4 regions of the Paenibacillus mucilaginosus 3016 genome follow, and region 2 is predicted to be linked to each of the others. Evidence: riboswitches for the same ligand, from Rfam matches in the RefSeq annotation. Region 2 holds a riboswitch; each other region holds the start of a gene.
What was found. A riboswitch is a leader RNA that binds a small molecule or an ion and turns the genes downstream of it on or off. The one in region 2 is predicted to bind cyclic di-GMP.
Positions count from the first base shown of each region.

Region 1: another riboswitch for cyclic di-GMP. It lies ahead of PM3016_RS12350 (GGDEF domain-containing protein); the one in region 2 lies ahead of PM3016_RS16205 (DUF192 domain-containing protein).
Region 3: another riboswitch for cyclic di-GMP. It lies ahead of sda (sporulation histidine kinase inhibitor Sda); the one in region 2 lies ahead of PM3016_RS16205 (DUF192 domain-containing protein).
Region 4: another riboswitch for cyclic di-GMP. It lies ahead of PM3016_RS00150 (PilZ domain-containing protein); the one in region 2 lies ahead of PM3016_RS16205 (DUF192 domain-containing protein).

Region 1 is NC_016935.1:2,871,696-2,879,697, reverse strand. It holds gene PM3016_RS12360 (glycosyl hydrolase 53 family protein) at 497-4,072, opposite strand; gene PM3016_RS12355 (hypothetical protein) at 4,297-4,509, shown strand; cyclic di-GMP riboswitch class I at 4,777-4,869, shown strand; gene PM3016_RS12350 (GGDEF domain-containing protein) at 4,938-6,416, shown strand; gene PM3016_RS12345 (amidase family protein) at 6,539-8,002, opposite strand, start outside.
Region 2 is NC_016935.1:3,753,507-3,761,508, reverse strand. It holds gene PM3016_RS16250 (CpaE/TadZ family protein) at 1-631, opposite strand, end outside; gene cpaB (Flp pilus assembly protein CpaB) at 747-1,418, opposite strand; gene PM3016_RS16240 (pilus assembly protein TadG-related protein) at 1,483-2,391, opposite strand; gene PM3016_RS16235 (TadE/TadG family type IV pilus assembly protein) at 2,429-2,890, opposite strand; gene PM3016_RS16230 (A24 family peptidase) at 2,887-3,411, opposite strand; gene PM3016_RS16225 (Flp family type IVb pilin) at 3,518-3,700, opposite strand; gene PM3016_RS16220 (Flp family type IVb pilin) at 3,882-4,064, opposite strand; gene PM3016_RS16215 (Flp family type IVb pilin) at 4,246-4,428, opposite strand; gene PM3016_RS16210 (Flp family type IVb pilin) at 4,635-4,817, opposite strand; gene PM3016_RS16205 (DUF192 domain-containing protein) at 4,856-5,197, opposite strand; cyclic di-GMP riboswitch class I at 5,282-5,370, opposite strand; gene fumC (class II fumarate hydratase) at 5,890-7,284, opposite strand; gene PM3016_RS16195 (helix-turn-helix transcriptional regulator) at 7,896-8,002, shown strand, end outside.
Region 3 is NC_016935.1:5,862,519-5,870,520, forward strand. It holds gene PM3016_RS23935 (zinc dependent phospholipase C family protein) at 1-92, opposite strand, end outside; gene PM3016_RS38815 (hypothetical protein) at 362-520, shown strand; gene PM3016_RS23940 (RCC1 domain-containing protein) at 673-1,836, opposite strand; cyclic di-GMP riboswitch class I at 2,037-2,124, shown strand; gene sda (sporulation histidine kinase inhibitor Sda) at 2,258-2,395, shown strand; gene PM3016_RS23945 (sensor histidine kinase) at 2,459-3,583, shown strand; gene PM3016_RS23955 (ABC transporter ATP-binding protein) at 3,787-4,902, opposite strand; gene PM3016_RS40165 (ABC transporter permease) at 4,905-6,107, opposite strand; gene PM3016_RS40170 (hypothetical protein) at 6,307-6,600, shown strand; gene PM3016_RS23965 (ABC transporter substrate-binding protein) at 6,768-7,829, opposite strand.
Region 4 is NC_016935.1:25,111-33,112, reverse strand. It holds gene ychF (redox-regulated ATPase YchF) at 1-688, opposite strand, end outside; gene PM3016_RS00155 (peptidoglycan recognition protein family protein) at 869-1,594, opposite strand; gene PM3016_RS00150 (PilZ domain-containing protein) at 1,723-2,433, opposite strand; cyclic di-GMP riboswitch class I at 2,545-2,632, opposite strand; gene tadA (tRNA adenosine(34) deaminase TadA) at 2,974-3,453, shown strand; gene PM3016_RS00140 (DedA family protein) at 3,517-4,122, opposite strand; gene PM3016_RS00135 (hypothetical protein) at 4,282-5,445, opposite strand; gene PM3016_RS00130 (zf-HC2 domain-containing protein) at 5,442-5,948, opposite strand; gene PM3016_RS00125 (RNA polymerase sigma factor) at 5,945-6,466, opposite strand; tRNA gene PM3016_RS00120 (tRNA-Arg) at 6,653-6,725, shown strand; gene map (type I methionyl aminopeptidase) at 6,948-7,691, opposite strand; gene helD (RNA polymerase recycling motor HelD) at 7,848-8,002, shown strand, end outside.

The sequences.
Region 1 (8,002 bases), 880 kb from region 2:
CTGCACCCTCAGGACCGGCGCATCGGACCGGAAGGTTTTAACCGTGTACAGGGGCTCGGGGAGTCGGCACTCGCGGGTAATGTCACCTGCTGCTCAGGGCCGGACAGGCAGCGAGGCCCATTATGCGATAGTAAACATCGCATAATCTCAAGCCGAGCAGTCCGGAGCCCCCTATACGATGAAAAGCATCGTAAAAACGACGCCGAACACGCTATTAGGTGCATCCGCCGCTGTTAAGGGATGAAAAACATCACATAACGGCCACTTTGGCAAAGCAGAGTCATCTATGCGATGAAAAACATCGCATACTGGAACGACGCTGCTGGATGGTTGGGTTGTGGGGGGCCGGCAGCAGAGAGACAGTAACCCCCCTCCCTCGCCAAAAAGCCCCGGACAGAGGCGGCCGCTGAACGGCCGGACCCTCTGTTTTCCGGAGCTTCTTAAGATGATCGATACGCAGGCCGCCCCCTTCAGGGTGCAGGCACGGTATGTTGAATTATTGTGCTGACACCTGCAGGGCACGGTACAGAATGACCGCCGCTTCCGCGCGGGTTGTCGCTTCCTTCGGAGCGAGCACGCCGCCTCTGCCGTTGATCACGCCAGCTTGGACCAGGCCTGCGGCCGCGTCGGCGGCATAGCCGGCCACGGTGGATCCGTCGCTGAACGCCTCCAGCCCGCTGCCGCCGGTGTTCTTCCACCTGCCGGCCTTCTCGAGGGCTCTCACGGTGAGCGCCATGAGATCTTCCCTCGTGATGCGCTCCGACGGCGCGAAGGCGCCGTTCTCCCTGCCGCCGGCCACGCCCAGCTTCTTCGCGATGCCTGCGGCATCATAGAAGTAATCCGTGCGTGTGACGTCAGAGAAGTTCGAGTCGAACGATGCCGTCAGTCCGGCCGCCCGCACGAGCATCTGCAGGAATTCGGCGCGCGTCACCGGCGCGTCCGGAGCAAACTCGGTATCGGAAGTCCCCTGGATGACCCCTTTGGCCGCAAGGGCTTCTACGGCTTGGGCCGCCCAGCCGACATGCGACAGGTCGCTGAAAGAGCGCTTGTCATAAGCGGCCGCATAGGCGCTGAAGTGGGTCGTCTGGAATGTCAGCAGACCCGTTTTGGCATTCCAGTGCGAGGTAGGAACAGCTTCCGCCTCACCGTTTGCATTGAGGTACCATACCGTGAGATATTCCGGATGCTGCGCTTCCGCAGCGTTCGGCTTGTAAGGAATGGATACCGTCACCGGCGCGTCCGGATTGTTCCACGCCACCGGCTGCCCGTTCGCCAGGACCGTCAGGTCGATGACCGGCTTGCCGCCAAGCTTGCCCTTCAGGGCTTCGTCCTTCAGCTCGGAAGGGTCCACTGTGCGGATACTGACTGTCACCGGCCCGGAGCCCAGGCCTTTGCTTCCAGCCAGCATGAGGCCTGGAAGCGACACGCTGCCGAACGGCGTGACCAGCTCGATCCGCAGATCAGGCTGCTCCTGCAGCAGGGCTGCCGGAAGCTCCTGAGCGTATGCCTTGGCCCCCTCTACCGCCGGGATCTCCAGCTTCAGGGCTTGGCCGCCCTCCGCCTTCAGGCGCTTGGCCGCCTCGTCAGCGCTCAGCTTGGCCGTTGCCGTGCCGGTGGCCACATCGTAAGCCGGCTTCCCTGCGGCATTGTCATTGCTGCTGCTGTTACCGTTGCCACTGCCGTTGTTGCCGTCACCATTGTCTCCACCGGTACCGCCACCGTTGTCTCCACCATTGTTGCCGCCGGTGCCGCCGCCCGGCTCTTGGTTCGCCGCACCATAGACCGACACGGTCACGCTGCCAAGAGCGGAAGGCGATATCTTTTTGCCGGAGGACAGCGCCGTCCACTCTGCCGATGTCACACCGATCGTGCCTTCCCGCTCGATGTGCTGCGCTTTGAATTTCACTTGGAGCGACTCCGTATTCGCCGCCTTGCCCTCCGCATGCTGCGTTACCAGGTGAACCGTACCGGCATCCGCATCATACGTCGCCGCAACGACGGTACCCGCTTCGCTGCTCTCCGCCCCTACGTACTGGAACAGCTCACGGTCGTACGAGAGCTGCAGGTCCTGCGAGCCGATCACATTCACGAGCCCGTCCACGCCGACCCCGACGGAGAACTCGCTGCCCGGTTCCACTTCTTCGGGAGCACTCAGTGTGACCTGGGAATGATCCGTATACAGCTCGAACTCGTCGATGCTGCCCCAGCTTCCGTTGTTGGCATCGGCCTCGACCCCAAGAGTCAGCTCTCCGCCGGTCACCGTAATATTCGGAATGACGATATGCTTCCACTCATGCCATGCGGTATTGACGATGTCCGCGGTCAGCTTGTCGCCCGCCGCATTCACCGCGAAGAGCTTCAGGCTCTTCTCCCCGCCGCCGCCCTGCGTGCGTACGGCCGCGGTATACGTACCGTCCGGCAGTCCGGTAACCTTCTGCTCCACTTTGAACGTATAAGGCCGGTCAAGATAATAATGGAGGGAATAATCGCCGCTGTAGGCATTGCCTGCCGGTGCGCTTGAATTCTCGGCATCGAGTGCTTCCGTATCGCCGCTCAGCGTCCATCCGCTGAAATCCCCGGCTTCGAAGCCCGCATTGGTCACATAGTTGCGTGTACCTTCCACGGTAACGACCGCTTCCGCCTGAAGGGAAGCCCCTTCGATCGTCCCGGCAATCCGGAGCGTGCCCGGCTTCGTGAGATCCTCCGGACTCACCGCTTCCCAGTCCACCGGAAGCAAGCGGATCGAGTCGTCGCTGAACTCCCCCTTCACCGCGGCAGGAAGCTGGAGCTCGCCGCCGACCGTAATGTCCAGCGTCACCGGCTGCACATATTCCAGCTCCGCCGCGTAAGGCTCGCCCTCCAGCGGGGCCGAAACGAGGTTATACACATCGAGCGATGGAAGCGCATTGCCCTCGAAGTCGAACATCGCCTGGTTGTCCCAGCCGTTGCCCTCTCCGATTTTCCACCCTGCGCCCTCTACCGGAATCCAGTCCTGCTCCCAGTAGAACACGCCGAGACCGCGGCCGCCCGGCACCTCATGAACCGCGTTCATGATATCCCGCACCGCCTGGGCCTGCCCCTGCACCGTCGCTTTGTAGCCTCCCGCGCTTTCTTCCGCCGGGCCGAAAATGTTCGTGAACCCGTCGCCGTTCTCCAGCGTATGCGCATAAGCCGTCTCCACAACGATGACGTCTTTGTCGTAGCGCGTGCTGATATCGTTCATATTGTGCTTCAGTTCTTCCAGCGTACCGTGCCAGTACGGGTAGAACGAGAGGCCGATGATATCGAAGTTCACGCCGCGGAGCGTAAGCGCATCGAACACCCTGCGGTACAGGTCGTTGTCTCCTCCGTCCGCCAGATGCAGCATGATCCGCGTCTGATCCTCCGGATCGTTATCCTCCACCGCGCGGATCCCCGCCTTCAGGAGATTCGCGAACCCGTCGTAGCCGCCGATCTCTTCCCCTGCGGACTGCTGCCACGTCTTGCCGTCCGGCCAGATCATGCCGCCGTTGGTCTCGTTGCCGATCTGCACCATATCCGGCATCGCATCCTGCGCCTTAAGCTCTTGGATCACGCTGTCGGTATAGTCGTAGACCGCCTGCTCGAGTTCGGCGCCGCTGAGACCTTCCCAGGCAGCCGGCTTCAACTGCTTGCCCGGATCCGCCCAGAAGTCGCTGTAATGGAAATCGAGCAGCACCTTCAGGCCCAGCTCCTTCGCGTAGACGGCAGTCTCCACCGTCCTCGCCAGGTCATTATTGCCGCCCCCGAGCGGATTTCCGTCCGGATCCACCGGGTTGTTCCAGATCCGCAGACGGACCCAGTTCGTCCCGTGGTCTTTCAGGATCTGCAGCGCATCCTTCTCCACGCCGCCGTCGTAGTAACGGCCACCGCTTTCTTTAATCTGGCTCAGCATGGAGACATCCGAGCCTTTAATGAAATCCGGGCTCAGCCCCTCAATGGGATTGATGCGGATCACACTCTCCTGCTCTGCAGCCCGTGCCCCCTGCGGAACCCATGTCAGCGCCATGGCTGCCACCAGCAGCAGGGCCGTGCTTTTTTTCACGAATCGCATGCCTCAAAACGACCTCCCTGACTTCGTTGTAAGCGGTTAACCAAACTTCTTGCCGACCGCTGAACCGATTATAGCAAACGCTCCCACAGGGATTACCCCCGTAAAATATCATTCTTCTGTACTTTTTGCAGGAATCTGTGTTCCCTCGCGGCCCTCCGTTCCCTTTTATTTTGAGAGGAACTGTGGTAACTTGAATTTCATATGAAATTCAGGAGGACAAGAACATGGCCAAGCCGCAGTTCCGTTGGAACATTAAACTGAAGAAAAGCAATTCGTATTTGGGGACCGTATACCTCGAGGAGCCGCTTCCGGAGGTTGAGGACGTCATCATGATCGGCGACAAGAAGTATTCGCTCGTGGAGATTCAGCCGGGGAGCACCCGCGATTCCCACGATGTCTTCGTAGAAGAAGTCAAGAAGGATGCGCTGAAAAAATAACGCAGCCGAATCCGTCCGGGTTTATGCCCGGGCGGCCGCTGCACGCCGAAGGCCGGAACGGGAGCTGTCCTCCCTCCGGCCTTCTTTCATTCCCCACAGGTTCTGCCGGTGTACGCCGGAATCCGCTGTTTCCCGTTCTCTCTTGAATCTGACACGGTTCTTCCTGAAGAGACATTTTTTTCATTTTGACGAATCCCAACGTATTGTCTATTATTATATGTAACGATTTATTTCCTCCGGCTTTTCATTCGACAATCCATAACTCTACTTGTTCAATAGCAAACTTATTGAAAAATAAGGACGCAAAGCCTCGGGCCTAAGGAATGAACCTTCTCATTCTATGGCAGCCGGGCTGCCTTAGTGGTGTGCGCGCAACCATCACCTGCTTGGGTGGTGGTTTTTTTGATTACAAAAGGGGCGCTTCCAACATGAGATCAATCCACTCTTCCCGCCTGCTGATCTTCGGTCTGCTCTTCGTCTTCGTGCAGGCTGCCGTGTCCTTAGGGTACGGCCAATATATTCTTCCGCTCTATCTGATGGATATCCTGGCACCGGCCATCTCCCTCGGGGTGGTGATCCAGGTCATCCGTGCCCATACCGGACCCCAGAAGGGGTTCTGGCTGCTGATCGGCACCGCACTCTTCTGCGAGATGACGGCCCAGCTCATCTGGGGCTCCTACGAATGGATATGGCAAACGGAAGCACCGGACATCGGGATTGCGGACATCTTCTGGGTCTCCCAGTCGCTGATCTACCTGGTCGCATTCTATGGATGGGTGCGCTCGGGCGAGAAAAACCGTTACCTGCTCGACTCCATGATTCTCGTGGTGAGTCTTGCCGTCGTCAGCTGGGAGTTCCTGATCAAGCCGATCTACCAGGGCGATGAGAATCTTGATCTCATCACCATCTCCGTCGATCTCATCTACCCGATCACCTCCCTGCTCATGGTATTCATCCTCACCTGCTGGCTGCTGAACGGAGAGCGGCGGATGAGCCGCCGAACGATGCGGATGCTCGCGATCGGCTGCCTAAGCTATATGTCCGGGGATACGCTCTACATGCTGCTGATCGATATCCACTCACTGGATTCGCTTGAGCCCTGGATCGACACGTTCTGGACGGGAGCCGCCTTCTGTATGGCGGTGGCCGGACTCCGTTCCCTATCCGGCAAGCCGGGTACAGCCGGGGCCGAGGGGCGTGTCGGCCGCGTGATCCGGTTCTCCGTTCCGTATATCGGCCTGCTCCTGCTGATCGGGATTCTGGTCTTTTACCGCCTCACGACAGACGTGTTCGTCTGGGGCTTGACCCTTACCGTGCTGCTCGTGCTGGTCCGGCAGATCCACTTCCTCACTGAGCGGGAGATGCTGAACGACAAACTGCGCCAATCCCTCCGCAGGTTGGAGAGGATCGCAAGCTGTGACAGCCTGACGGGGCTGCTGAACCGGAGGGTGTTCGAGCTGGAGCTTGAGGGAAAGCTCTCCGGCCCGGGACAGGAGCCCGTGGCTGTTCTCTACTTCGACCTGGACAAGTTCAAGCCGATCAATGACAATCACGGGCACCGCACCGGTGATCTGCTCCTGCAGGCAGTGGCCGAACGGCTGTCCTCCCTGCAGAAAGACGGCATCAGCATGGCCCGGCTCGGGGGAGATGAATTTGCCATTGCCGTCCCCCTCTCTTCCCTCGGCAGCCTGGAGCGGCTGCAGGAGCTCTCCGAGGCCGTCGTCCAGCTCCTCTCGAAGCCGTACCGCCTGGAGGAGGTGACGCTCCGGACCTCCCCGTCCGTCGGCATCGCCCTGTACCCGCAGGATGCACGGACGATGCCCGACCTGCTCGATGCGGCGGACCAGGCCATGTATGAGGCCAAGCGACGCGGGGGCCGGGGATTCGCTTTTTATCGAGGCGGATAGACCTGCTTTGGGCGGTTGCACCGCTGTGCGTACCGACCACGAACATCATGCCAATGACAACAGCCCCCTTGCCGCAGCTGCGGCAAGGGGGCTGTTTCATTTTATGAGTGCCTATGCGTGAATTAAGGAAGAAGGACCGGCGGTTTGCGGTGCTGCGTTCCCTGCTCATAAGCGTAAGCCAGCTGAATCAGATGGCCTTCGTCGAAGGCGCGTCCCAGGAACTCGAGTCCCACCGGAAGGCCGTCCGGAGTGAAGCCGGCTGGCACCGTAACGGCAGGGAAGCCGGAGAACGGACTGAACTTCGTATTCGGACCGGAGTTCTGCGGCTCTCCGATCGGGGCCGCCGGGTAAGCGGAGGTCGGATACACGATCGCATCGAGATCATGATCCGCCATCACCTTCAGCAGCGATTCCTGGGTCAGCTTCGTACGGAAGAGAACGATATCTTTGTACTCTTGCGTATCAAGGGATTCGCGGGCGTTGCGGGCTTTCATCGGCTCTTCCTGCGTCTTGATGTACCGGCCCGATTCGATGATGTCGTTCAGCGTCGCATAAGGTGCCTTCGGCCCGAGCTCCTTCAGGTAATCGTTCAGGTGGAACTTGAACTCGTAGCCGCTGAGGCTCGGGTACTTCCCGATCTCGGCCGCATGCGGGATGAGGATCGGCACCGTCTGCGCGCCAAGCCGCTCCAGATCATCGACAGCCTTGTAGACCAGGTCGCTGACCGCCTTCTGCTGCGGCTCCGAGCCGATCAGCTCCACAGCCACGCCGATCCGGGCTCCCTTGAGTCCGTCGGCATCCAGGAACGAAGTATAGCTTGCGGGAATCCGGCCCACGCCGAAGGCCGTTGCGGTATCATCGGGGTCATAGCCTGCCGTGGCATCGAGCAGGATAGCCGCATCGGTGACGCTGCGCGCCATCGGGCCGCCGACGTCCTGCGTGAGGGCCAGCGGGATAATCCCGTCACGGCTGGACAGGCCCACGGTAGGCCGGATCCCTACCAGGCTGTTGAAGGCGGACGGAACGCGGATCGAACCTCCGGTATCGGTTCCCATCCCCGCTGCCGCGAAGTTCGCCGCGATGGAAGCGCCCGTTCCGCCGCTCGAGCCGCCCGGGTTGAACTGCAGCGCATACGGATTCAGCGTCTGGCCGCCGAGTGAGCTTGTCGTCGTAATATTGAAGGCGAATTCGCTCAGGTTCGACTTGCCGAGGATGATGGCCCCGGCCGCTTTGAGCTTGGCCACCTGGTCGGCATCCTTACCCGGCATGGAATCCTTGAGGCAGAGGCAGCCGGCCGTCGTGGCCATATCTTCGGTATCGTAGTTATCCTTGACGATGATCGGAATGCCGTGCAGCGGTCCCCGCGGGCCTTGGCTCCGCCGCTCCTCATCCAGCGCCTTCGCAAGCTCCAGTGCTTCAGAATTGAGCGAGATCATCGAATTCAGGCTCACGCCCTGCTTGTCGTACTTCGCAATCCGGTCAAGGTACATCTGCACCAGTCCTTCGGAGGTCAGCTTCCCTTGAGCCATGGCGGTCTGCATATCCGGGATACTCGCTTCCACGAGCTCGAACGGCTTCAGATAGCC
Region 2 (8,002 bases):
CGAGGATGTCCGGCACGTCCCCCGCCTTGATCACACTCTCCATCGTCGCCCGGTTGACCACCACCTGGACCTTGTCGCGCAGGCCCAGCATCTCCATCGTCTCGAGCATCAGCTTCGTGTTCTTGATCGCCACCATCTCCAGCGTCGTCAGCACGAACACCTGGTCCGCCTTCTCGATGAACTGGAGCGTCTGCTCCTGCAGGCCTACCCCCGTGTCGACCAGCAGGTAATCATGCTGAGCGGCCAGCATCAGGGCAATCCGCTCGACCGCATGCGGTGTAACGAGGTCCGCCTGCTCCGGCCGCTCGGGCGCCGCCATGACGCGCACCCCGCTGCCGTGCCGGCTGAGATAGCTCGAGAGCGTGAAGCCGTCCATCGTGGCGATGCCCTCGGCCACGTCCTTGATCGTGAAGGTCGGCTGCAGATCCATCGCCAGGCCCACATCTCCGAACTGCAGGTCTCCGTCCAATACGGCCACCTGCAGCCGGGTATTCTTCGCCAGCGCCGCGGCCAGATTGACCGTCATCACCGTGCGTCCGATGCCGCCTTTGGCCCCGGCCACCGCGATGATCTCCCCCCGCTTCGTAACCGGGGCCTGGTCCGCACCCGGACCGTTGTCCCGCTGTTCCATTCGGACTCCCCCTTCCTTCCATCCATCCTTCTATCGCTGCATCCCTCCGGGCAGCCGCCCGGAGCTCCGATCGTTCTAACGTGTATTCGCTCCAGCGCTTGTATGCCCGTTCGCTTTACGGCGAGCCCGCCTGCACCGCACGGCCGCGCAGCACCAGCGAAACGGTGCCGAGCTCATCCGCTTGAACCAGCTTGACGGTATCCGCCGCCTTCACTTCCAGCGTGACCGCACTGTATTCCGCATACGGCGTATCCTTGTCGGCCTCGACCATCCGGCGGCCTACCGCCAGCACACGCACATTCTCCAGCAGCGTGATGGAGGCCACAGGCCCCGTACCCTTGTCCGCCGGCGTGAACACCACATCGACCATGTCTTCCGGTTCGATCAGATTCGAGACCGACTGGACGAAGTTGACGCCGACCGAGACGCCGCGGAAGCCTTCCTGCACCTTGCGGGAGACGAACAGCGATTCCACGCGGCCTCCGGTCAGGTGATGGGCGAGCAGTACTTCGCCCGCAGCCAGCTCCCCGCCGGCCAGCTTGCCCTCGGCCTCCGCCAGCATTCGTACGGCCTGCGGATGCAGACCGAGCTCCGGCACCTGCACGAGCTCCAGCTGCGAGGCATCCAGCACCTGGTTCTTTTTGACGGCGGCCTTCACGGCCACCACCTCCACCATGGACGCCTGAACGGCGGCCGCGGTATCGAATTTCTTCATATAATTGAAAAATAAGAAGGTCGTGCACAGCCCCATGACCAGGGCCGCGGCCATAATCAGCTTGGATCTCATGATGTCTGTCCTCTCCTTTGTCCGTTCCTCTGTCCGTCTTATTCACCACCCACGATGCCGCCCTTTACTCTGTCAGCCGGATCGCATAAGCTCCCCGGGAGACGGCTCCCGGCGCAGCGATCCCGGTACCGGCCCGCTGGATGAAGATCCCGTCGATATAGGTGTCCTTGGGAGCCATCGGCTTCGAGATATAGAAGTAGGCGAACCCCTTGATTTCCACCTGCTTGAGCTGGCTGGACGTCTGGGCGTAGGGCTTGTACACCGGGATCAGGATAATCCGGGTGCAGTCCCGGTGGGAATAATCCCCGTCCGGGTAGGGGCAGCTGTTGATCCTCTCGTTGACGCCCCCCCGCGTCTTGTCCGCGATATTGCCCGTCTGCGTCTCGATGATATCGCCGACCTTGAGCGCTTTCTTGTAGCCGTACTTCAGATTATCCTCGTATGTCGCCGCCCCGGTGCCTCCCAGCGCCAGAACCCCGAAGTTGCCGTAGCTGACTTCCGTCTGGTCGACCTTCAGCCGGTACTGGCGGCCGAATTCGAGCGGGATGCTCTCGTCAATCCCGAGGGGTGCGGCTCCGGCCGCTTCGCCCATCGTCAGGATCTCCGCCGCGGCCCGGGCTTCCACCGGTGCGGATTCCCGCCCGAACAGCCCGGAGAAGCCGAGCTTCACCTCCCGGCGGAGCGACACCGTCACCTTGCGGCCAAGCTCGACCTGCGAAGACACGAGGGACGGCTCCTCTCCGTGCCGGAGCAGCACCTCCCGGACGACCCCGTTCACCGCGGCCTGCGCGCCCGTCAGCTCCTGAGCCCCCGACAGCGCCGCCGCATTAGCGGCTTTCTGCAGCCGGCTCTTCTGCACGTAGACCGTCCCCCCGTCGATGACCAGGCCCGCTGCGCCAAGCAGCACCGCCAGCATCAAGGCGGCGAGGACCAGCGCGCTGCCCTGCTGTTCCCCGAGGAAACGTCTTCCCATGACTCTTCCCCCTTCCTTGTTGGCTTTGTCTTATGTCTCACTCCACCCGTATGGTTGAATCCGCCGCCACAACCGGCGCCGGCAGCAGCCCTCCCACAAGCGGGGTGATGTACCCTACCGGATAGCTTAAGGTAACTTTGATATACTCGCCGGACCGGCGCTGCGCCTGCAGGGGAGCAATGGTCACCACCAGCGACTCCGCTCCGCCCAGATGAACGTAACTGCGGGCGAACGCGGTGATCTCCGCATCGCTGCGGCCCAGCCCCCCGAGGCGGACCGTCTCCTGCGCCGCAAGGTTCAGGTGCAGGTAGGCATACAGCACGCGGCCGAAATCCACGACGCCGCAGACCAGCAGCAGCAGGAGCGGGAGCATCAGGGCCAGCTCCGTCAAGGACTGGCCGTGCTCCTCCCGGAGCAGCCGGTGCCTGCGGAGAGCGGTACGCCCCCGCTGCCTGCCCCCCGTACCGCTCCGCTCCCCATCCTCCTTCATCCGCTTCATCCGATCCCCCATCCTCTCGCCAGGTAGCAGAGGAGGCAGCCGCCGGCAATCGCCGGACCGTACGGATACGTGAGTGCTGCCGCCCCGCCAGGCAGGGGCTGCGCGGCGGGCAGTCCGAGGCCCGAGCGCACCGAGACCATGGCTGCCCAGAGGCTGCGCGCCCTCTCCTTCCAGCCCCGTCGCAGCAGAAGCAGGCACAGGGCCATCGCCCCGCCCAGCAGCGCCATGTACACGGCGGCCATCCCGACGAAGGCCGCTCCCTTGAAGGCGCCGACCAGCGCCAGGAGCTTGACGTCGCCTGCTCCCATACCGCCCAAGATGTAGGGAATCAGCAGAATGCCGAGGCCGGCGGCGAAGCCGATACCGGCACCGAGAACCCCGCTCCAGCCGCCCTCCGCTGCCTGCAGTCCCAGTGCGGCCAGCAGGCCGGGACCGATGACTTTGTTGTAAATTTTGCGTGTTCGGATATCCGTGACTGTGCATACCGCCAAAATAACGAGCAGCACGGCGTCGATCAGCATAAGGCTCCCCTCTTTCGTTATGTACTGCCGGAGGTGACTCCCTCCGGGAAACACCGGAGCCTGCGAATCCGGGTACGAACCGCAGGCTGCCGTGTGCGCCGCCCGATTATGGCGTCTCGCTGCGGCTTTGAACCGTGTTCAGCGCGTCGGTAAAAATGTTCGTGATCTCGGTACGCAGCATCACCAGTGTAGCGACCACGGCTACGGCGATCAGTCCGAGGACCAGACCGTACTCCGTCATGCCCTGTCCCTTTTCTTCCGTTACGAGTGCTCTCAGTTTGTTCATCATGATGTCGGTCTCTCCTTTGAATGGGTAGGGTGTAGGTGTGTTCCTCCGCTTTGCGGCCGTGGGAAGCGGTTCCAACAAGCCTGGCTTCGGTCTATGTTTGCCGTCAACCTGGGCTGCCATATGTCGGGGAGCCGCTGCGGCTCCCCCTAAGAGTGTGCGGGTGCGCCCTCTGTCTCGCCGTTTATGGCGTCTCGCTGCGGCTTTGAACCGTGTTCAGCGCGTCGGTGAAAATGTTCGTGATTTCCGTACGCAGCATCACCAGCGTGGCGACCACGGCTACAGCAATCAGTCCGAGGACCAGACCGTACTCCGTCATGCCTTGTCCCTTTTCTTCCGTTACGAGTGCTCTCAGTTTGTTCATCATGATGTTATGTCTCTCCTTTGAATGGGTAGGTTAGGTGGTAAGGGCGGTTGAATTGGCCGCCCGCTCGGGTGGTGTCGTTTGAAAATTCCGATGATTAGTGACAGTCCGCTGCCGGGAGGGCCGGAGGTGCTGGGGCCGCCCTTCGCCGGTTCCCTGCTCTGGAGCGGCAGCCCTGGACCGATTAGGGCGTAGTGTTGCGGCTTTGGACCGTGTTCAGCGCGTCGGTGAAAATGTTCGTAATCTCCGTACGCAGCATGACCAGTGTCGCGACGACCGCTACGGCGATCAGCCCGAGGACCAAACCGTACTCCGTCATGCCTTGTCCCTGTTCTTCGGTTACCAGTGCTCTCAGTTTGTTCATCATGGTGTATGTCTCCTTTGTGGTGTTGGTTTGGAGTATCGATCGATTGGTGCCGGAAGGGCCGAATGATCCGATCCGATTTATAGTTTGAAAATTCCGACTTTTGTTGGCGGCAGGCTGCCTGCATTATGGGGAGTCCGCTTGGCTTTAGGCAGCTTCCGGTTCCCTGCGCCTGAGGTCTTCAGAACTTGATTCCGCTTCCGAAGAGGTTACGGCGTGGTGTTGCGGCTCTGGACCGTGTTCAGCGCGTCAGTGAAAATGTTCGTGATTTCCGTACGCAGCATCACCAGTGTCGCGACGACCGCTACGGCGATCAGCCCGAGGACCAATCCGTATTCCGTCATGCCTTGTCCCTGTTCTTCGGTTACGAGTGCTCTCAGTTTGTTCATCATGGTGTGTCTCTCTCCTTTGGGGTGTAAGGTTTAGGTGGTTAGAGCAAAACTACGGCTTGTCCATGCTTCGTCCGCGTCAGGCCCAGACTTCCCGCAGGAAGCTCGATGACCGATACGGCGCGGGGGACCAGCGGCCCGACCCGGCCCGGGGGCAGCTTCTCCTGCATGCCCACAATGGTATCGTTCTCGTCCAAATACAGCACATCGATGGCGTAACGCATAAAGAAAGTATGGATTGAGCGGCAGGGACGGATATGAAGGCCGGTGCCCTCCGGCAGCTCTTTCGAGAACATCAGGCCGCGCAGCCTCTGCATGAAGGTTTTCGCTGTACGCAGTTCCCACGCCAGGATTTCTCCCGTCTCGAGATTCACCAGCTTCATCTTGGATTTCGCCTCCTTTTCATACAAAATATCCCTGCTTCAGCCGAAAGGAGGGATGGGAAACATCTATGTACCCCGTCATCTTTCGGTAGCTGGCTGGCATAGCGCACCTTGTCGCTGTAGCCCCTGTAGCTTTGCGTCGCTGGTTTTCACCAGGTTTGCCTTTATCGAGATTCGGCGAATTTTGTCGTCGAACTCGTTTGATAGCCATATCTTATCGGGATTTAGGGGAGTTTCCATGTGCTTAATGAACTATGTTTTTTATGCTTGACATCCATTTTAATAGGCATTTCGGCATTATTACCAGAAGAGCCTCAGGACCTGCATTCATGGTGCCCGAAAGAGGCTAACGGCATGGGAAGAGGCGGGAATCCCCCTGCTTCCGGGAGGAAACAAGGGGATTCTCCTCTCCTTGGTAAATCCACCCTGCACAGAGGTAGGCTGGAAGTAAGGGCGTAGGCCCTGCACGAAGTCCCGGTACTGGCTGAGGCATACCCCCGGGCCCACAGACCCAACCCTTGTCGTCGGGATCGAGGATCCGGACGGCTCCCCATTCTTTTCCTGCGGTCTTAAGGGCTGCGGGACGATCCGGACGGCATTCAGAAGTGCCCGGACGGAACGCCTGGGCAGCAAAAACAGAGCCCCGCTGAACGGAGCTCTATGGTGCGCTCTGTATTTTATGGAAAATCCGCTTACGATTCCCAGGGATGAATCATGTCCTCGGGCCGCACGATGCTGTCGAACTGCTCCGCCGTCAAATACCCGCTGCGCATCGCCGCCTCCTTCAGGGTAAGCCCTTCCTTGTGGGCTGTCTTCGCGATGGACGCCGCCTTCTCGTACCCAATATGCGGGTTGAGCGCCGTTACCAGCATCAGCGACTGCTCCAGATAGCGCTGGATCACCGCCCGGTCCGGTTCGATGCCGACCGCGCAGTTGCGGTTGAAGGATTCCATGCTGTCGGCGAGGAGCCGGACGGACTGCAGGAAATTGTGGATGATGACCGGCTTGAACACATTGAGCTCAAAATTCCCCTGGGAGGCCGCGAACCCGATCGCCGCGTCATTGCCCATCACCTGGCAGACGACCATCGTCAGCGCTTCGCTCTGCGTCGGGTTCACCTTGCCCGGCATGATCGAACTGCCCGGCTCGTTCTCCGGGATGCGGATCTCGCCGATGCCGCAGCGCGGACCGCTGGCGAGCCAGCGGACATCGTTGGCGATCTTCATCAGATCCGCCGCCAGTGCCTTGATCGCCCCATGCGTATAGACGATCTGGTCGTGGCTCGTCAGGCCGTGGAACTTGTTGTCCGAGGACACGAACGGGATGCCCGTTTCCTTCGAAATCTCCTCGGCCGCCGTGTCCCCGAACTTCGGATGGGCATTGAGCCCGGTGCCGACGGCCGTCCCGCCGATAGCAAGCTCGCGCATCGTCTCCACGCTCTGCCGGATCATCACGCCGCTCTTCTCGAGCATCGCCCACCAGCCGCTGATCTCCTGGCCGAGCGTCAGCGGCGTGGCGTCCTGCAGATGCGTGCGCCCGATCTTCACGATGTCGCTGAACTCCTCCATCTTCGACTTCAGCGTGTCCTGAAGCTCGGCCAGGGCCGGCAGCAGGCGCTTCTCGACCGCCAGCACACCCGCGATATGCATCGCGGTCGGGAACGTGTCGTTGGAGCTCTGGGAGCGGTTCACATCGTCATTCGGATGAATCCGCACCGACTTGCCCCCCTCCTCCAGCCGCTTGGTGGCCAGGTGGGCGATGACCTCGTTCGCGTTCATATTGGACTGCGTGCCGCTGCCGGTCTGCCAGACGACGAGCGGGAACTCGTCGTCCCACCTGCCCTCGATGATCTCCGTCGCCGCTGCGGAGATCGCCTCCGCCTTCTCCGGCTCCAGCTTGCCGAGCCGCTCGTTGGCCCTTGCCGCCGCCTTCTTCAGGATGGCGAAGGCATGCACCACCTCGAGCGGCATCCGCTCCGTACCGATGCGGAAGTTCTCGCTGCTGCGCTGCGTCTGCGCGCCCCACAGCTTATCCGCCGGCACTTTGATTTCGCCCATCGTATCGCGTTCGATTCTGAACCCTTCCATTCTCGTCACTCTCCTTGACTTGATCTCATCCACTTATATTACCCCGTTTCCTGCTCCTTCCATTCGGTTGGGCGGATCGTGGAACGCGCCGCCCGGCTCCCGAGGCCATCCGTGAGAATCCCAGCAGAACCAGGGCGACAACGGGAGCCCGAACGAAGAACATACACGAACGCCGCACAGACGAGGAGCAGATGCAGCGGGTGTCCGGCAAGCGGATTGGCATGAGTATACTTTTTGCCGAATCAGGAGTGCCTCATCCCAGGCGGATCAGCCAACCGTTATCATCAAAGGCAGGCCAGCCAATATCTGGTATCGTTTTGATTATAACCCTTCTTTCATTTAGGTAAAAGTGCAGCCTATCGCCGGTATTCCTTCTACTAATGTATTGTCATGCTGATCCTGGCGGCGCCTCCAGCCGAACTCCTGGAACTCCTCCCTACCGTATCGTATTCCCCCGCCTGCACTGAATATGGCACGCTAACGGCACTAGCACCGGTTGTCCGGTAACTTTTTGACATCCGTCCTTTTTCTACCAAATAACAATTGACATATTCTGGATTCCCCATCTACAATAGTGTCAAACATGTTTGACATCCACAAGGGAGCTCTCCATGCAAAATGACATCAAAGAGCGCCGGAAGGCCAAGGGCCTCTCACAGGACGATCTCGCCCAAGCCTGCGCGGTGTCCCGCCAAACGATCAATGCCATCGAGAACAA
Region 3 (8,002 bases), 2.1 Mb from region 2:
AGGGCGCCGAGCAGCAGGGCGCCCGGAGCCTGGGCGCCGACCTCCTTCGCCAGGGCGTCGGCGATAATCAAATGCATAATGCGTGACGGCATTAGAGCCCTCCTCTACCGCAAAAATCTATGCAGGGCTTCACCCCGCCGCTTCCATTGTCTCCCATCCCCGCCGCCGCCTTCAATCGCCGGAAGCTGATGAATCCCTGACAGACTCGCATCAGCTCCTGGCTCCCCAAGGCACTTCAAAGCACCTCCGCTTCCAGGAAGTGCCGCTGGCACACCCCCTTCTCCCCCGGTATGATAGAAGCATACCGGGCCCCAAGTGAAGAGGCCCGGCATCACTTCACAGAACCCGGGAGAACGCACTCATGATCTATCACGTTTTACATAGCAGCACCCGCGAACTTCGCATCCTCACGCCGGCCGAGGTGCTCGATATGGACACCGACGCGGCCGGACGCATCGTCATTCACGGGGCGGACGGCGAGTTCTATTATCTTCTCGCGGACGAGAGCCTGACCGCTTAAGCTCGGTCCACTATGCAAGGTCAGCTCCAAAAAGCCCCGTAATCTGCCGCAACGATGAACCGGTGCGGCAGGTCAGGGGCTTTTTGGATAGGGGCGGAAGAAGGAAAAGTGAAGGACGCGGCGGACCTGCGCCTTATCTGCTCAGACAGCCGTTACGGCAGCTTGACCTGCACCGGTGTCAGTGATTTGCGGAACGTAGCGTCCCCGAGCTGGCCGAGCGCATTCTCCCCCCAGGCCCAGAGCGTACCATCCTTTCGAAGCGCGAGATAATGGCTCTCCCCCGCTTCTACTGCGATAATGTCTCGAAGGCCTGCCCATGGTTGGGGAGTATCCCATTTCATCGTCTCCTTCGATCCCGACGCCCAAGCCGGGTTCAATCCCCAGAAATATAACGAGCCGTCCTCACTTAAAGCGAGGGTGGAAAAAGAAGTTGTGATCACCTCGGTTACGTGACTAAGCCCTTGGATTTTGACCGGCTTCCGGATCACCGGTTTATCCCGGTCGGATACAGGTTCGGTCTGAGGTCCAATCTGATTGACCACATTATTCCCCCAGCCCCATACGTCGCCATGCTTGTCTATGGCCATAAAGTGGCCCGCCTCTTCGCCTTGAGACAGCTTTACGATCCCTTCCAGCCCTTCCACCTTAGTGAATTTCTTGTCTGTGTTCAGGTTAAAGCCCTCGAACTGCTTCCACTGCCATACGGTTCCATCCTTTTTAACGATAACAAGAGAGCCAATGCCTGCCGAGATATCGACTGCATCCGACAGATCGGAAACGGGACTCGCTTCTCCCGTACCATAGGGCGGATCGATCCACATCCATACCCGGCCTTCCTTATCCAGCGCGGCGTACAGGGACATGCCGGCAGATACTTTCACGATATTGGATAACCCCGTGATCTGCTGGGGGACGGAAAACTTCGACCCTCCCTCTCCCGTCATCGGGTCGATCACCCAGTCGCAGGACCAGGTCCACACCGTCCCGTCCTCTTTCAGGATCAGATTCCGCTTCACGGAAGCCGCAACTTGTTTTGCGCCTGCGAGACTCATGATCCTCTCGGGCTTGTTGTCGTGAACGATGGTCTCCCCGCCGGTGACCTGTGCCTTATTGCCCCAATACCACAGGGACCCTGCATCATCCATGACGACATTGTGCCTGGCGGCTGAGGAGAAAAAGAAATGCGCTCCTTCCGCAGCAGGACCCGCCGCATCCTGGGCCGAAACCGGTCCTGCCGCCGTCAGCAGCAGGGAGGACAGCAGCAGGGAGGTCCCTAGTAAACGGGTACGAGAAAAGGATTTCTTCCGATAATTCATCCTAAAACACACTCCTTATTTCTATATATGGATTTAATTTCCACAAACTTTTAACGCATCTCCCCGCTCACTTGTTGCATTTTTTCTATTTTTTACCTGTTTTTCAGGGCAAAAGACTCGTTTTGTAAGGTGAAATGTATCGAAAGCAGGTCTTGGAGTCTATACAAATACGCCAGGAATCAATACAATAGAAGTATAACTTCCGACAAAGGCAAACTCCTCTAAAGGGGAGGACGCAAAGCCACGGGCCTACCGAACATCCTGTTCCACGGCTGCCGGGCTGCCGTTAGTCTAACCCAAGCGGCTGTACTGTCTGCAGGGGCAGTCCATGCGTGATCAGCGATCATCAGAATCTGCACCATTCTACCTTGGCACAAATCTTCTGATCTCGTGAGAATTTGTCCTTTTGGAGGTTACCAGCTTGAATCATTCCCTTGAAAAATTATCGGATGAAGATCTTCTGGAGGCCTATCTCCTGGCTCTCGATTTGAAACTGGAGCCCAGCTTCATCCGCTTGCTGCGGGATGAAATCGACCGCAGACAACTCCATATGGATTGATACACAAAAGGAGCATATGCAGGCAGGATGTCTACTACCCTTCAAGGATTGCTGTTAACGCGAATGAATCCCATCATCACTCAGTGGGTCAGCGGAGTGGAAGAACGCTTTCCCGGAAGGTATGATTCCGCAGAGCTGCTGCGGACGGCCGAATCCTATTTTCACCTGGTCAATGACTGGCATATCCCTTTGGAGCTTCACCCGCTCTTCCCGGTGATTCCGGCGCTCACCCGCTATCATGTATCGATGAGCACGCCGCCCACCCATCTTTTGGAGAGCTCCCATCTATGGCGTTCCATCCTGCTGGCCTCCTCCACCGAGCTGTATACGGAAGGCCTGGTTTCCGGAGACGAGCTGATCTCCGACATGCCCCGCATTCATGGGCGGATCGATGAGATCCAGTATGTGATATCCTCGGGCTTCTGGGAGCATTCCCAGCGGCAGCTCGACTCGGCCATGACCCAGATGCACAAGGAGCGGCTGCAGATGGCCGGCAAGCTGGCGGCCAGCATGGCGCACGAAATCCGCAACCCGCTGACCACGATCTCCGGGTTCCTGAAGCTGCTGACCTCGAAGATTCCGGCCGAATCGGCAGGCGCCGTGAAGCATTACGTATCGATCATTCAGGAAGAATTCAACACGATCCAGATGCACATCAACAACTTCCTGAACTTCTCTAAGAACAAAGAGCAGGAGCCCTTCCGCGAGGTCGGCATGGAAGAGCTCATTCTGGGCATTGTGAATCTGGTTGCACCGCGTCTCAGCAGCGAAGGCATCGAGCTGCTCTCCGGCGTGGAAGGCCCGAACATCCGGCTGCGCGTACAGCAGGTCGGGATGCAGCAGGTGCTGATCAATCTCATCAACAACAGCATCGATGCGGTACAGCACATGGAGCCCTCCGAGCCCAAGATGATATCCATCCACGGCTTCGAGGACCGGGATCACACCTATATACGGGTAACGGACAACGGCCCGGGCATTCCCCCGGACGTCAAGGACAAGCTCTTCTCGCCGTTCGTCACGAGCAAGACCACCGGCACCGGGCTCGGCCTTGCGATCTGCAAGCAGCTCGTAGAGCAGCACGCCGGCGTGCTCTCCTTCGACTCCCGTCCCGGCGAGACCTCCTTCACCGTCAAGCTCCGCAAAACCGGTGTCGGAGCGGTTCCCGTCAACAGTGCTTCCGTATGATACGGAGTACACCGCAAGATCAAATCGAGCCCTGGCGAGATTTTGATTCTTGTATGTGAAGCGAAGCCCGCTGCGAAGCCGGCTTTTTTGCTTTTGTCCGCGCGATGAGGCGGAACACAACCACCAAAAGACCAAGGGCCCTCGCGGTCCCTTGGTCTTTTTGGCGCTGCCTTCCGATCCCCTTCTTCCGCCCCGCCATCCGATCAGGCCTGAGGGAAGGAATTCCCTCCGCCCCAGTACACCGTGACGTGGGAGCCAAGGGCGAACCGGTCGGTGGCATGGATCTCCCACACTTCCGTGCCCGTGTCGACGTAATAGTGGTATTCACTGCCCTGGAACTGGGCGGCGGTCACCCGGCCCGGTATGCCGCCTCCGCCAGCGAAGCCCAGCATCAGCTCGCCCGGCCGGACCGGCATCACCCCGTGCTGCCGGAAGGCAGGCGGCGGCTCCTCGCAGGCCCACAGCTCCGCCGAGCCTCCCGCCCGCGGCCGGAACCCGCCCTCTTCCCAGCTGCCCTCCACCAGGTTCGCCTTCGAGACGAACCGGGCGGTGAACGGAGTCTCCGGGCGCATGTACACTTCCTCGGGAGGGCCCGCCTGCTCGATCCGCCCCTGGTTCATCACGATCACCCGGTCGGCCATGGCCAGCGCCTCTCCCTGATCGTGGGTCACGTATACGACCGCGGCCCCGCTCAGCCGGTGCGCCTCCTGGATCTCCCGGCGCATCTCCACCCGGAGCAGGGCATCGAGCGCGCTCAGCGGCTCGTCCATCAGCAGCAGCCGGGGGCGGGGCGCAATCGCGCGTCCGAGCGCCACCCGCTGCTTCTGGCCGCCGGAGAGCTGATGCGGCCGGCGGTCCGCCAGGGCCGAGAGGCCGAGCGCCTCCATCACTTCGCGGACCCGCTCCTCGCGGGAGGCCGCCGGCTCCTGATGCCGGTTGTGCCGCAGCGGAAACCGGATATGCTCGGCCACCGTCATGTGCGGCCAGAGCGCGAAGTGCTGGAACACCATGCCGAGGCCTCTCTGCTCCGGCGGCACGAGCACGCCGCCTCCGGCGACAAGCGTCCCGTTCATCCGAATCTCGCCGGAGCTCGGGGCCTCGAAGCCGGCGAGCAGGCGCAGCAGCGTCGTTTTGCCGCAGCCGGAAGGACCGAGCACCGCCGTGAATTCGCCCAGCGCCAGGCTCAGGTCGACCGGATGCAGCGCCGGATCGCCGCCGAACGTCTTGGAGGCGCCCCGCAGCTCGATCAGAGGAGCTGCCTGGGGCTGCCTTCCGGCCCCTCCCGTTTCCGTTCGGGCGGCCTTTATCGTATTTCCCATGCTCATGCTTTCCTGATGCCTCTCTTTCCTGCAAAATGCCGTATCCCCGCCATCAGGCCACAGCCTGCCCCCAGCAGGAGCACTAGAAGCGTCGACAGCGCCGTGGAATACACCGTGTCGCCCCCCTGCTCGAAGCCGAAGACCGTGATGCCGATCGTCTCGGCTCCCGGCGACCAGAGCAGCGCGGAGACCGTCAGCTCCGTCAGCGCCGTGAAGAAGACGAGGAGCGCGCCGCCGGCCAGGCCCGGCAGGAGCAGCGGCAGCAGCACGGTGCGCCAGACCGCCGTACGTCCGGCACCGCCCGCCCGGGCCGCCTCCTCCATCGAAGGGTCCACTAGGGCGAACGCCGCCAGGCCCGCCCGCAGCTGCAGCACGAGAAACCGGCAGACATAGGCGATGAACAGGATCGCCCCGGAGCCGTAGATCCCCGGATTCCATCCCGGCAGCGGCTCCATCCAGGTCAGGATCATCGCCAGTCCGAAGACGATGCCCGGCAGGGTATAAGGCAGCGCGAGTCCAAGCTCCGCGGCTCTTGTCCACCGGGATGGCCGTCGGACACACAGATAGGCGATCGCCGTCCCGAGGACCAGGATGACGGCCGCCGCAGCCCCTGAGAGCAGCAGCGAGTTGCCGATGGCCCGCCACACCTTCGGGGTCTCGAGCAGGATGTAGCGGTAATTGGCGAGCGTGGCGTTGGCCGGCCCGAAGGGCAGACCGTACGCCCGCTTCAGCGAGGTGGCGGTCATCGAGAGCAGCGGCAGCACCGTCACGAGGAGCAGCCCGCCGGCGAATGCCGCTTCGGCTGCCGGTCGCCACCGCCCGAGGTGCAGGCGGGCGGCCGTCTCCGGCGCACGCGTCTCCGGCACCCCGCCGCGGCGGACCGAGAGCCGCTGCAGCAGGGCGCCGCCCGCGGCGATCACCGCGAGAAGCACCGACAGCGACGCCGCTCTCGGGAATGCCGACGGTCCGAAGCCGACCGTCTCCTCGTAGATGCGCGTGCTCAGCACGGAGATGCCCGCGGGCAGGCCGAGGAAGGCCGGGATGCCGAAGTTGTCGAGCGACGCGAGGAACGCCAGCAGCGCCCCGCCGGTCAGCCCCGGCGCGGCCAGCGGCAGCGTGATGAGGAGCAGCGTCTTCCAGCGGCCGAGCCCCGAAGCCCGGGCCGCCTCCTCCGCCTCCCGCGGGATGCGCCGCAGGGTGTCCAATGCGAGCAGATAGACGAGCGGGAAGTGATGGGAGCCCCATCACGAGGATGATCCCGCCATAGCTGTAGACGCTCCACAGCTCGGCCTCCGGCGAGATGGTCCGGAGCAGGGCCGCCGGCCAGCCCTGTGTGCCGAGCAGCGACGACCAGGACAGCGTCAGCACGTAGGACGGCAGCAGGAACGGCAGGAGCAGCAGCGCATGCAGCCAGCGCTTGCCCCGCAGGTCGGTATAGGCCATGAACCAGGCCGCAGCCGCTCCGAGGAGCAGCGACAGCCCGGAGGCGCCGCCCACGATGACCGCCGTATCGCGCAGCGACCGCAGCAGACGGGGCTCCCGCAGGAGCTCCCCGTAGTGGCGCAGCGTCAGGCCCGCTTCATCCATGAAGCTCAGGCCGGCCAGCTTCAGCAGCGGCAGCACGAAGAACAGGAGCAGCAGCGCGAGGCCGGCGTACCGCAGCAGATGGCCTCCAGCCCTACGGAAGGAGGCCGTTAAAGGTTTCCGCCGGCTTCCCTTAGGCCTCTGCTCCTGCAGCCCCCCGTGCCGTTCTCTCAGCCCTGTGAGTTTCTCCCCCGCACCGGCTTCCCCCATGACGGCTTCAGCGGCAGACGCTGCTCCCCCGGACGTACCCTTCCCTCTGTGCAGTTCCCGGAGCTCCTCCATTATTGGCCGAACACCTCGGTGAACTGCTTCTTATCCGCTTCCCGCGCTTCCACGAGCTCGGCCGGGCTGGCGGACAGCACCTTGATGTCCTTCAGAGCCTTCAAGCCCTGCGGGGCTGGCACCCCTTCGCGAAGCGGCGTATAGCCAAGCTTGGAGGCCAGCGTCTGCCCTTCCTCCGAGAGCACGAAGTCCACGAATGCTTCGGCCAGCTTCCGGTTCGGACTGTTCTTGACGATCGCGATCGGCTCGGTGATCACCGGCACCCCTTCGGACGGGTACACGAGATCGACCGGCGAGCCCTTGGCCTTCTCCCGTGCGACGAGGTAGTCGACCACCATCGCCATGGACTTCTCCCCCGAGGCGACGGACTTCAGGACGGCCCCGTTGCCCTTGACGACCGTCATGCCGCCCTCCTTGAGGCTGCGGAGATAGTCCCAGCCGAAGCCCTCCGTCCGGGTGAACACGCCGATATTGTAAGCGGCCGCGCCGGAATACAGCGGGCTAGGCATTACGGCCGCATTCTTGTTCTCCGGCGCCGCGAGCGCCTTCCACGAAGCCGGCACGGTCTTCACCTTGCCTGTATGGACGGCGAGCACGGTGGCGATGATTTTGGTGCCGGTGTAGGCTCCGTCCCCGTCGGCGTAGCCCGGCGGAAGCTTGGCCGCTTCCGGCGACTGGTATGCGGCGAGCAGATCCTGCCGCTTCAGCGATTCGAAGGTGACGCTGTCGGCCAGCAGCAGCAGATCCGCCTGCACCTTGCCGGCCTGCTTCTCCGCCTGCACCTTCGCGATGACCTCCTCGGTTCCCGAACGGAACGGGGCGACCCGCACGTCCGGATACTTGCCCTGGAAGGCGGCGACAAGCTTCGTCACATCCTCCTCGGGCTGGGACGTATAGAAATTCAGCGTTCCCGACAAAGTGCCGGACGCGGCGGCGCTCTCCTGTGTTCCTGCTCCGGCCGCCGGGGCGGATGCGCCCGGCTGGGCTTTGGTACCGCATCCGGTCAGGGCGAGTACGGTCAATAGTCCGATGAGTCCGATGGTTTTGCGCTTCTTTTGCATGAGAAATGAGAACCCTCCCGAATCTGTTATCGTCTGGTATGCCTACTGAAGTATACGGGATCGTTGTTATGGGGGCGTTAAGAGGACGTTGCGGAATTGTAAAGTTCTTTTGAAGAGGCGCCGGCCGGCAGGAATACGCCGTGGAGCGGCGGAATATAGATGGGGTAGCCCGC
Region 4 (8,002 bases), 3.7 Mb from region 2:
CCGCATATTCGCGCACCTTCTGCACGTACGGGTTATCGTCGCTGTTCGCCACTTCCGCCTCGCTGACGTTCGCCGCATAGAGGACCGGCTTCATCGTGAGCAGGTGCAGGTCGCGGATCAGCAGCTTTTCTTCATCGGTGAGGTCGAGGCTGCGGGCCGGCTTGTCGTTGTAGAGCGCTTCTTTGACTTTCTCGAGCGTCTCGACTTCCTGGGCCACCTTCTTGTCGCCGCCCTTGAGGTTTTTGCGGGAGCGCTCGATCTTCCGGTCGACGGAGTCGACGTCGGCGAGGATCAGCTCCAGGTTGATCGTCTCGATGTCGCTGATCGGATCCACCTTGCCGGAGACGTGCGTGATGTTCTCGTCCTGGAAACAGCGGACGACGTGCACGATCGCATCGACTTCGCGGATATGCGAGAGGAACTTGTTGCCGAGGCCTTCGCCCTTGCTCGCGCCCTTGACGATACCGGCAATATCGATGAATTCAAAAGCCGTCGGCACGATACGGTTCGGCGTCACGATCTTCGCAAGGCCCTCCAGACGCTCGTCCGGCACTTCCACTACACCGACGTTCGGATCTATAGTACAAAACGGGTAGTTCGCTGATTCTGCCCCAGCTTGTGTTATCGCATTAAATAACGTGGACTTTCCTACGTTCGGCAGCCCGACGATTCCTGCTTTCAAAGCCATATCAAGGACAACTCCTATCCGGTATTCCGCTTAGATTCTGACATTCTATTATAGCTTATTATTAGCCATTTTGTCACGCAGTTACACTTTTTGGTACCCGAGGTTATGTAAAAAGCCGGTCCCCGCCCGTGCGAAGCCGGCTTGATCGCGGGCAAATCCCTGTCAGATCCGCCCTCCCTCTTATTCTTCCGGCTGCCCCGAGATCCGCCGCAGCTCGTTGGCCAGCCGGTTCACCTCGGTCCGGCTTTCCTCATCCTCCGCGGCGTAGTAGATCGCGGACAGGAAGCTGATCAGCTTGTTCGCATCCTCCGGCGAGATCAGCACCTGGGGCTTCGGGGGCGTAACGATCGTGCAGGCCTTCAGCTCGTCAGCCACATCCTGTACGAAATTCGCAAACGATTTGCCGAGCAGCCGCAGGGGCGTCTGCGGATCGCTGCGCCGTGCCGGGTCGAGGATGTAATGTCCTGTAATGTCCGTCAGCGGATTCAGTCCGTACCGGTAGCAGGCATAGGCGAAGACCCATACGTACCGCTTGTAGGACTCCGTGAGATTGATGCTCCCGCCGTAGCACAGCTCCACCGCACCGGCCGTGTCGTTGGCATCGGTGCCGTAGCGCGCGTTATCGCTCGTCACGTTGTAGATCACATGATAGGCTTTCTCCGCCGCCCCCGTCAGCAGGGGGATGCACTCGATGATCTGCTGGTCGTCGACGAACAAATGAGCGGAGGAGGCCATATCGTTCCTTGTCCGCTCATAATACGCCACGTTCGCCGCTGCCGTCGAGCTCGGATTGCCCGTATCATGGGCAACCATGAACCGGCAGCGTGCCAAAGGAAGCTTCGGCCTTCTCTGGCTGGGTCCGGTCAAGTAACGCGGAATGATCTCGTACTTCATCAAAAACGCCACGTTCCTCACCACCTCTTCTTCTTTCTTACAGCATATGCTGCAAGGAGGTGGACGGTACGCGGCGCATACGTCGGCTGTTATAAGATTGTCCATACGACCCGCTTTGTTCCTTGGGAGGCGAAGCCGGATTATTTAAAGATCCGCTTGGCCGACTCTTCCCGCTTCGTCCGGAAATGCGTCTCCACCTGCTTTTTCAAAACGTAAGCACGCAGAGAATTCGCTTTATCCTTGGCCAGATCGATGAACTGGGCCCCATAATAAAACTCCCCGTTCTCGGTCTTCTCGGTTCTGGCTATCTCCGCACGGCACGGCATTTCGAAACCGAGCTGCAGATGCAGATGCACTACGGCGCCTTTGCCGATACCCAGGTCTTCTCTGATCGTAAACCCGATCCCGCTGATGCTGATGTTATGCACGCTGAGCTCGATCTTGTCTTCGAGCAGCCGGTCGGTGCCGTCAGCCATCTGTACCGAGAGCACCCGGCCCTCTTCCTTCACGGTAATCCGGGGGTTTTCCCGCTTCTCGGCAAACAGGTTCCGGTTCTGCGGGGGATTGATGATAATCAGGGCACCGTGGTCCTTGGCCACCACGGTGGATTCGAACATATAGATCCCGCCCGGAGAATACACGGTAAGCTTCACCGTATCTCCGAGGTCGAATACTTTGTACTCCGACATTTCGATCTCCAGAATATCGCCTTCCGCAAAGCTCAGAATACCGGTAGATACGAAATTCGCCTTCTCAACGACCGTCCGGCTGTGAAGCAGGATGCCGCTGGGGCTGCGGTACTTCTCGTCCGTAAGACTGTAGGCTGATCTTGCTGCAGCCATCTTCATCATGGGGTTGCCACCTCTCGCATTGGATGTTTGTTCTGGATGTTGGGGAGCAGCCAAAGCAAAAAGGCCGACTCCATTCGCAAAGAGGGATCCGCCGTGTTGTTCGTGAGTCCATTCGGCGGCCAGGCTGTCATAGTCCCTGCAGGACCGTAGACCCTAAGCTTTGCGTCCCTGCCTTTCGGCAGGTTTGCCATGAAACGAATGTTTCTTATGATATGCATAGTTACTTAGCATCAGTTATTAGGCACTAATACCTATTCATACTCTTCATTATAGGTACGAATCCCTGATACATCAAGCCTTTTTTCGAGGATTTTTCCCGCCATTTATTCACATGTGTATAAACCATGTTAGTTATTCACATTGTTAAGGGCCTGTGGATAAGTTTGCTGGCCGGAGAGAGACTTGCTCTATCAAGCGCTTTTTTCTACAATGGACTGGGAAACGGATCGGATTATCCACAAATTTATCCACAGCGTGTTGACAAAGAATAACTTCTGACGGCACCCTGTCCACATCAGCAGAAATGAGAGGTTAGCAGCTATGGAGGAAGAACACGTACGCTTCATGCGTGCTGCGATCGAAGAAGCACGCAAAGCCGAGGCGATTCGGGAGGTGCCGATCGGGGCGGTCATCGTCCGTGAGGGGGAAATTATCGGCCGCGGCTATAACCGGCGGGAGACGGATAAAGATCCGCTGGCCCATGCGGAGCTGATCGCCATCCGCGAGGCGAGCGAGCATCTGGATGCCTGGCGGCTGCTGAACTGCCGCTTGTATGTAACGCTGGAGCCCTGCCCGATGTGTGCGGGCGCCATCGTCCAGTCCCGCATCGTGCAGGTGGTCTATGGAACCCATGACCCCAAGGCCGGATGTGCCGGCACCTTGATGAACCTGCTGCAGGAAGAACGGTTCAATCACCGGGTCGACGTGGTCAGCGGTATCCTTCAGGAGGAATGCGGCTCGATGCTGACCGATTTCTTCCGCAGGCTGAGAGGAAAAAATAAGCCGGGCGGTCACCAGTGAAGCCCCCATACCCCCATAGCCCGAAGGGGAGAGGACAAGCCGCTTGTCCCTCCCCTTCGTTGTCTATCTGGCCTTCTGGCGCAGCGGCCGGAGCCACATGACAGCCAGGCCCCCGGCTGCCAGCAGCGCAAGTACATACCAGCCGTACCGGGTCACTGCACGGGAGATGACCTCGATCGAGTCCCCGAAAAAATACCCCAGTACGAAATAAACCATCGTCCACAGCAGTCCCGTCAGGTACGAATAGAGGGCATAGGTCCGGTAGGACATGCCGTTGATGCCGACCAGGTAGGGGACGAGATGGCGGACGACGGGAAGAAAGTAGCTGAACACCAGCGTACCCGAACCGTATTTGTCGAGCATGGCATAGGACTTTTCGATATAAGGCTCCATGCTCTTCTTCTTTCGGAGCCGCTCCAGCACGGGAGGCCCCATGACCCGGCCGAGCACATATCCGAGGGTTAAGCCGGAGACAACGCCCACATACGTAATTACGAAGGCCGGAAGCGGGCTCAGCAGATGCAGCGCACCTACCATGCCGCCGGTCATCACCACAACCTCATCCGGAATGGGCATCCCCACGATGCCGAGCCACAGGGCGAAGAACAGCGCGAGGTAGCCGAACTGGTGAATGTAAGAGAGCAGCGTATCGATCGTGATGGTCTCCATCTCCTTTCGAGGGCGGCATGTCAGGCGGCCCCGTACTCTATCCAGATTTCCCGGAGAGCCCCTCTCCTAAACGCCGAAGAACCGTTCCGGTTAAGGAACGGTTCTCTCTCATTGGCCCTGCGCACTCTTCCGCACTCCCTCTTCTTACGGGGGCTTCCGTCACATCCGCCTGCCCTGCCCGTTACCACGGCTGCCCAGCAGCAGCCGGATGCCGCCACCGATGAGCAGCACCGAGACGACGAAGGTCTGAAAATACCGCTCGAACCAGTAGACGATTCTTTGCTGGGTCTCGGGGGTCACCCACAGGTCGAGCACCTGCAGCAGCACTTGATCGAACAGATAATAAATACCGAGACCGAGGAGTCCAATACCAATCCCGCGCTGATGGTGCAGGATCCACTCGACGACCGGGATATCCCGGAGCTCCTCCTTCTCCCATCGGGAGATATGCTGAAGGGCGTCGAAGAAGCTGAAGAACCACAGCAGGGGAATCAGGAACATGAAGAGGGAGAGCCGCAGCACATCCAGAATGTAGACCGCGAGCAGAAATCCCGCCATGAGCTGGAATCCCCTCTTCTGGAGGCCGAGATACATATGGCCCGCTCCGGGGAAGACGGAGAGGATCGCCGCCAGCGTGCGGTTCTTTCGCCCGGGTCCGCGCCACTCTTGAAAATCATCGAAAAACGTCCGGTCCAGCAGCGGCTCCCCGGCTTCCCGGCGCTTCAGAAGCTGTACGCAGTCGAACATGCAGTACAGCCAGACGATGGGGAGAACCCCGAGGAAGACGAAGAAATCGTCCTGACCGGTTAATGCTGCGAGGAACAGCGTCATTACAATGAAGCCGAAGAACACCGCCATGAAGGCCAGGCCCCGCTGCATCAGTCCGAGATGAAAGTGCCCCAGCCCCGGAATCAACGAAAGGAATACGGTAAAATAACGGTCGTTCGCCGCTGCAGGCGGGTAATCTTGAGATGCGTGTGTACGTCCTTCGTTTGCATGAGGACTTTGGAACGATTGCGGCCCCTCTTCGCTGTATACTCGTCCCGGATATGAAGAGGGCGGTCTCGTCGGATGGGAGGAAGTCAGAAGGGACACGATCATGTCCGCGAGGTTGATCAGCCCCACGGCAATGCCGCCCAGACACAGGAGTATGCCCAGTTCAGTCTCCCTGAATATCACGGCAGACAAGAACGACAGGAGTGCCAGTCCGAAAAATAAGATCCCATAAATCATCCCTTTGATGATTCTGCCCCTGTACAGGTGTCCGAGTCCCGGTATGAACGACAGCAGCAGAGCGGCCATCGGATGTTTTGTCGTGTTCATCGGTTATCCCCTCTTTCTCGTTTGGGCTCAATCCGGTCAAGCAGGCCGACCGTTTTTTCCATCCATCTTACGGAATAAGGCTCCGTCTCGGACGCCGGACGGGTAGAATCCGGAGGTGCCTGCTCCACGGCCGCCGAAACGCTGCCCAGCAAGAACTGGAAGGCGCCGGAGCTCATGAGCAGCATCGTGATGGCGGCGGCGGCTCCGTAATGGAACAGCGGATGCTGGAGCCAGAGCAGCCGGTGACGGCGGCTTCCGGTCTGTCCCACAATGGCGGGCGCAGCGGAACGATGCTCCAAATCCCACTGCTCCATCACCGATGCCTGCAGAGAGGCCGCATCCGGCTCCGGCAGCTCTTCAGCTAGCTCCTCCAGTGCCTCCAGATATAGCTCGAAACAGGATGCGCAGTCCTCTGCCAGGTGGGCATCACATACGTCTCTTTCTTCCGGAGCGAGGGTGCCCCTTATATAGTCGAGCCATGTTTCCCTTGGCATATGGTTCATTCCAGATCCTCCTCCCTCCATGCTTTGCGCATATACTGCTTGGCCCGGTAGAGCTTGGACTCCACCGTTTTGACCGCCACCTGCTGCTCGTCGGCAATCTGCTGGTAGCTCTTGTCCTCAAGATAGAACGCCACCACCACATCCCGGTACGCTCCCGGCAGCCGCTCGAGATTCTCCCTTACCCGTTCCCGGCGGTCCCTGCGAAGCACCTTTTCTTCCACGGGGCTGCCCGGGGACCGAGCAGCCGCCCCTATGGCTTCCCATTCCTCCGTCAGCTGCTCCCTCTTGCGGTCTTTCGAGCGTTTATAATCAATGGCCTTATGTACGGCGATCCGCGTCAGCCATGTCTTCAGTCCGCCATGCCGGTACTGGGGGAGGGAGCTGTAGATCTTCAGCAGCACTTCCTGCGTTACATCCTCGGCATCCCCGGCTGAATGCAGCACCGAGTAGACGGCTTTGTACAAGTCGGTTCCGTACCGCTCCACGAGCTCGCGGAACGCTTCCCGGTCCCCATCGATGATTCGAGCAATCCACGCTTCTTCGGTAATCGGTCTCCCCCTCCCTTCTCCACAAGCTATAGACGACCGCCGTGTCTCTTTTCACTGCAGCGAATGGCAAGAATTTTTTTCATGCTTGCTTAAGAAGGGTGTTCGCTTTTCTCCCGTAAGGCGGTGTGATATAATAACCCTTGGTTAGGATATCGCGTCCCCATAGCTCAACAGGATAGAGCAGTCCTCTCCTAAAGGACAGATAGTGGTTCGAGTCCTCTTGGGGACCCATTCTTCAGCTGCCGCCGACAGGTGCGCTTCTTCATGACTTCAAGGCCCTTACGGGCTTTTATTTTCTCCGCGGCTGCTGGCCGCCCGTATAGACGCGTCCCTTCAGAGGCACACTACGCGATGAACATCCTGCATCACATGCAGCCAAGTACATAACCGACACCATTGGCAAAAAGAGCCCGCATCCACGAATTTCCTTCGTGCCGCAGGCTCTTTTCTTTCATTGCGTCAGGACAAGCGGGCCGTCTTTCGTGATGGCCACCGTATGTTCGAACTGCGCCGAGAGGCTGCCGTCCATCGTCCGGGCGGTCCACCCGTCAAAATCGATGAACATCTCGTGCTTGCCCGCGTTCACCATCGGTTCGATCGTGAATACCATGCCTTCTTCCAGACGGAAGCCCCGTCCGGGCTTGCCGGCATGCGGGAAGGAAGGCTCCTCATGCATATTGCGGCCGATTCCGTGGGCGACCAGATCGCGTACGACGGAGAAGCCGTTACCTTCGGCATGCTTCTGAATGGCGCTGACGACGTCTCCGATCCGGTTGCCGATCAAGGCTTTGGAGATCCCCAGGTTCAGGCATTCCTTCGTCACGCGGACCAGCTTCTCGGCTTCCGGGGAGATGGTCCCGACCGCATACGTCTCACAGGTGTCGGCCATCCAGCCGTTATAGCAGCAGACGATATCGATCTTGACGATATCCCCGTTCACAAGCGGCTCCTTGCTCGGGAAGCCGTGGGCAATCACATCATTCACCGAGGCACAGGTCGCCGCAGGAAAGCCCTTGAAGCCCTTCGTCACCTGGCTCGCTCCGTGCTTAACGATGAAGGCTTCGGCAAAATCATTGATTTCCATCGTGGTGATGCCGGGCCGGACGATCTTGGCAATCTCCCGGTGACATGCGGCTAAGATCTGCCCGGCCTCTCGCATTTTGGCAATTTCTTCGGGTGTTTTAAGGATAATCATGGCTATTCACTCCTAGCTTTTCAAAGGCCGGATAAGGCCGTTGTCAACACCGATTGTACTCTATTGTACGCAGTTGCTTCAAAAACTTCCCATGTGGTAAGATGATCCACACTGAATTTTTGGATGCGGCTCAGCAGCATAAGGAGGTGCCGGACTTTGACACAAGACCCGGTTTGGCAGGAAGAGAAAAAGCGTCTCGGGCACGTACTGGAGCGGATTCAAGAGGAAATTAAGCGGACGGAGGCCCTGTCGGAGGAACGCCTCACCACGGTGGCGGAGGCGCGCAAGGATTTCTGGAGCGACATCTCCGT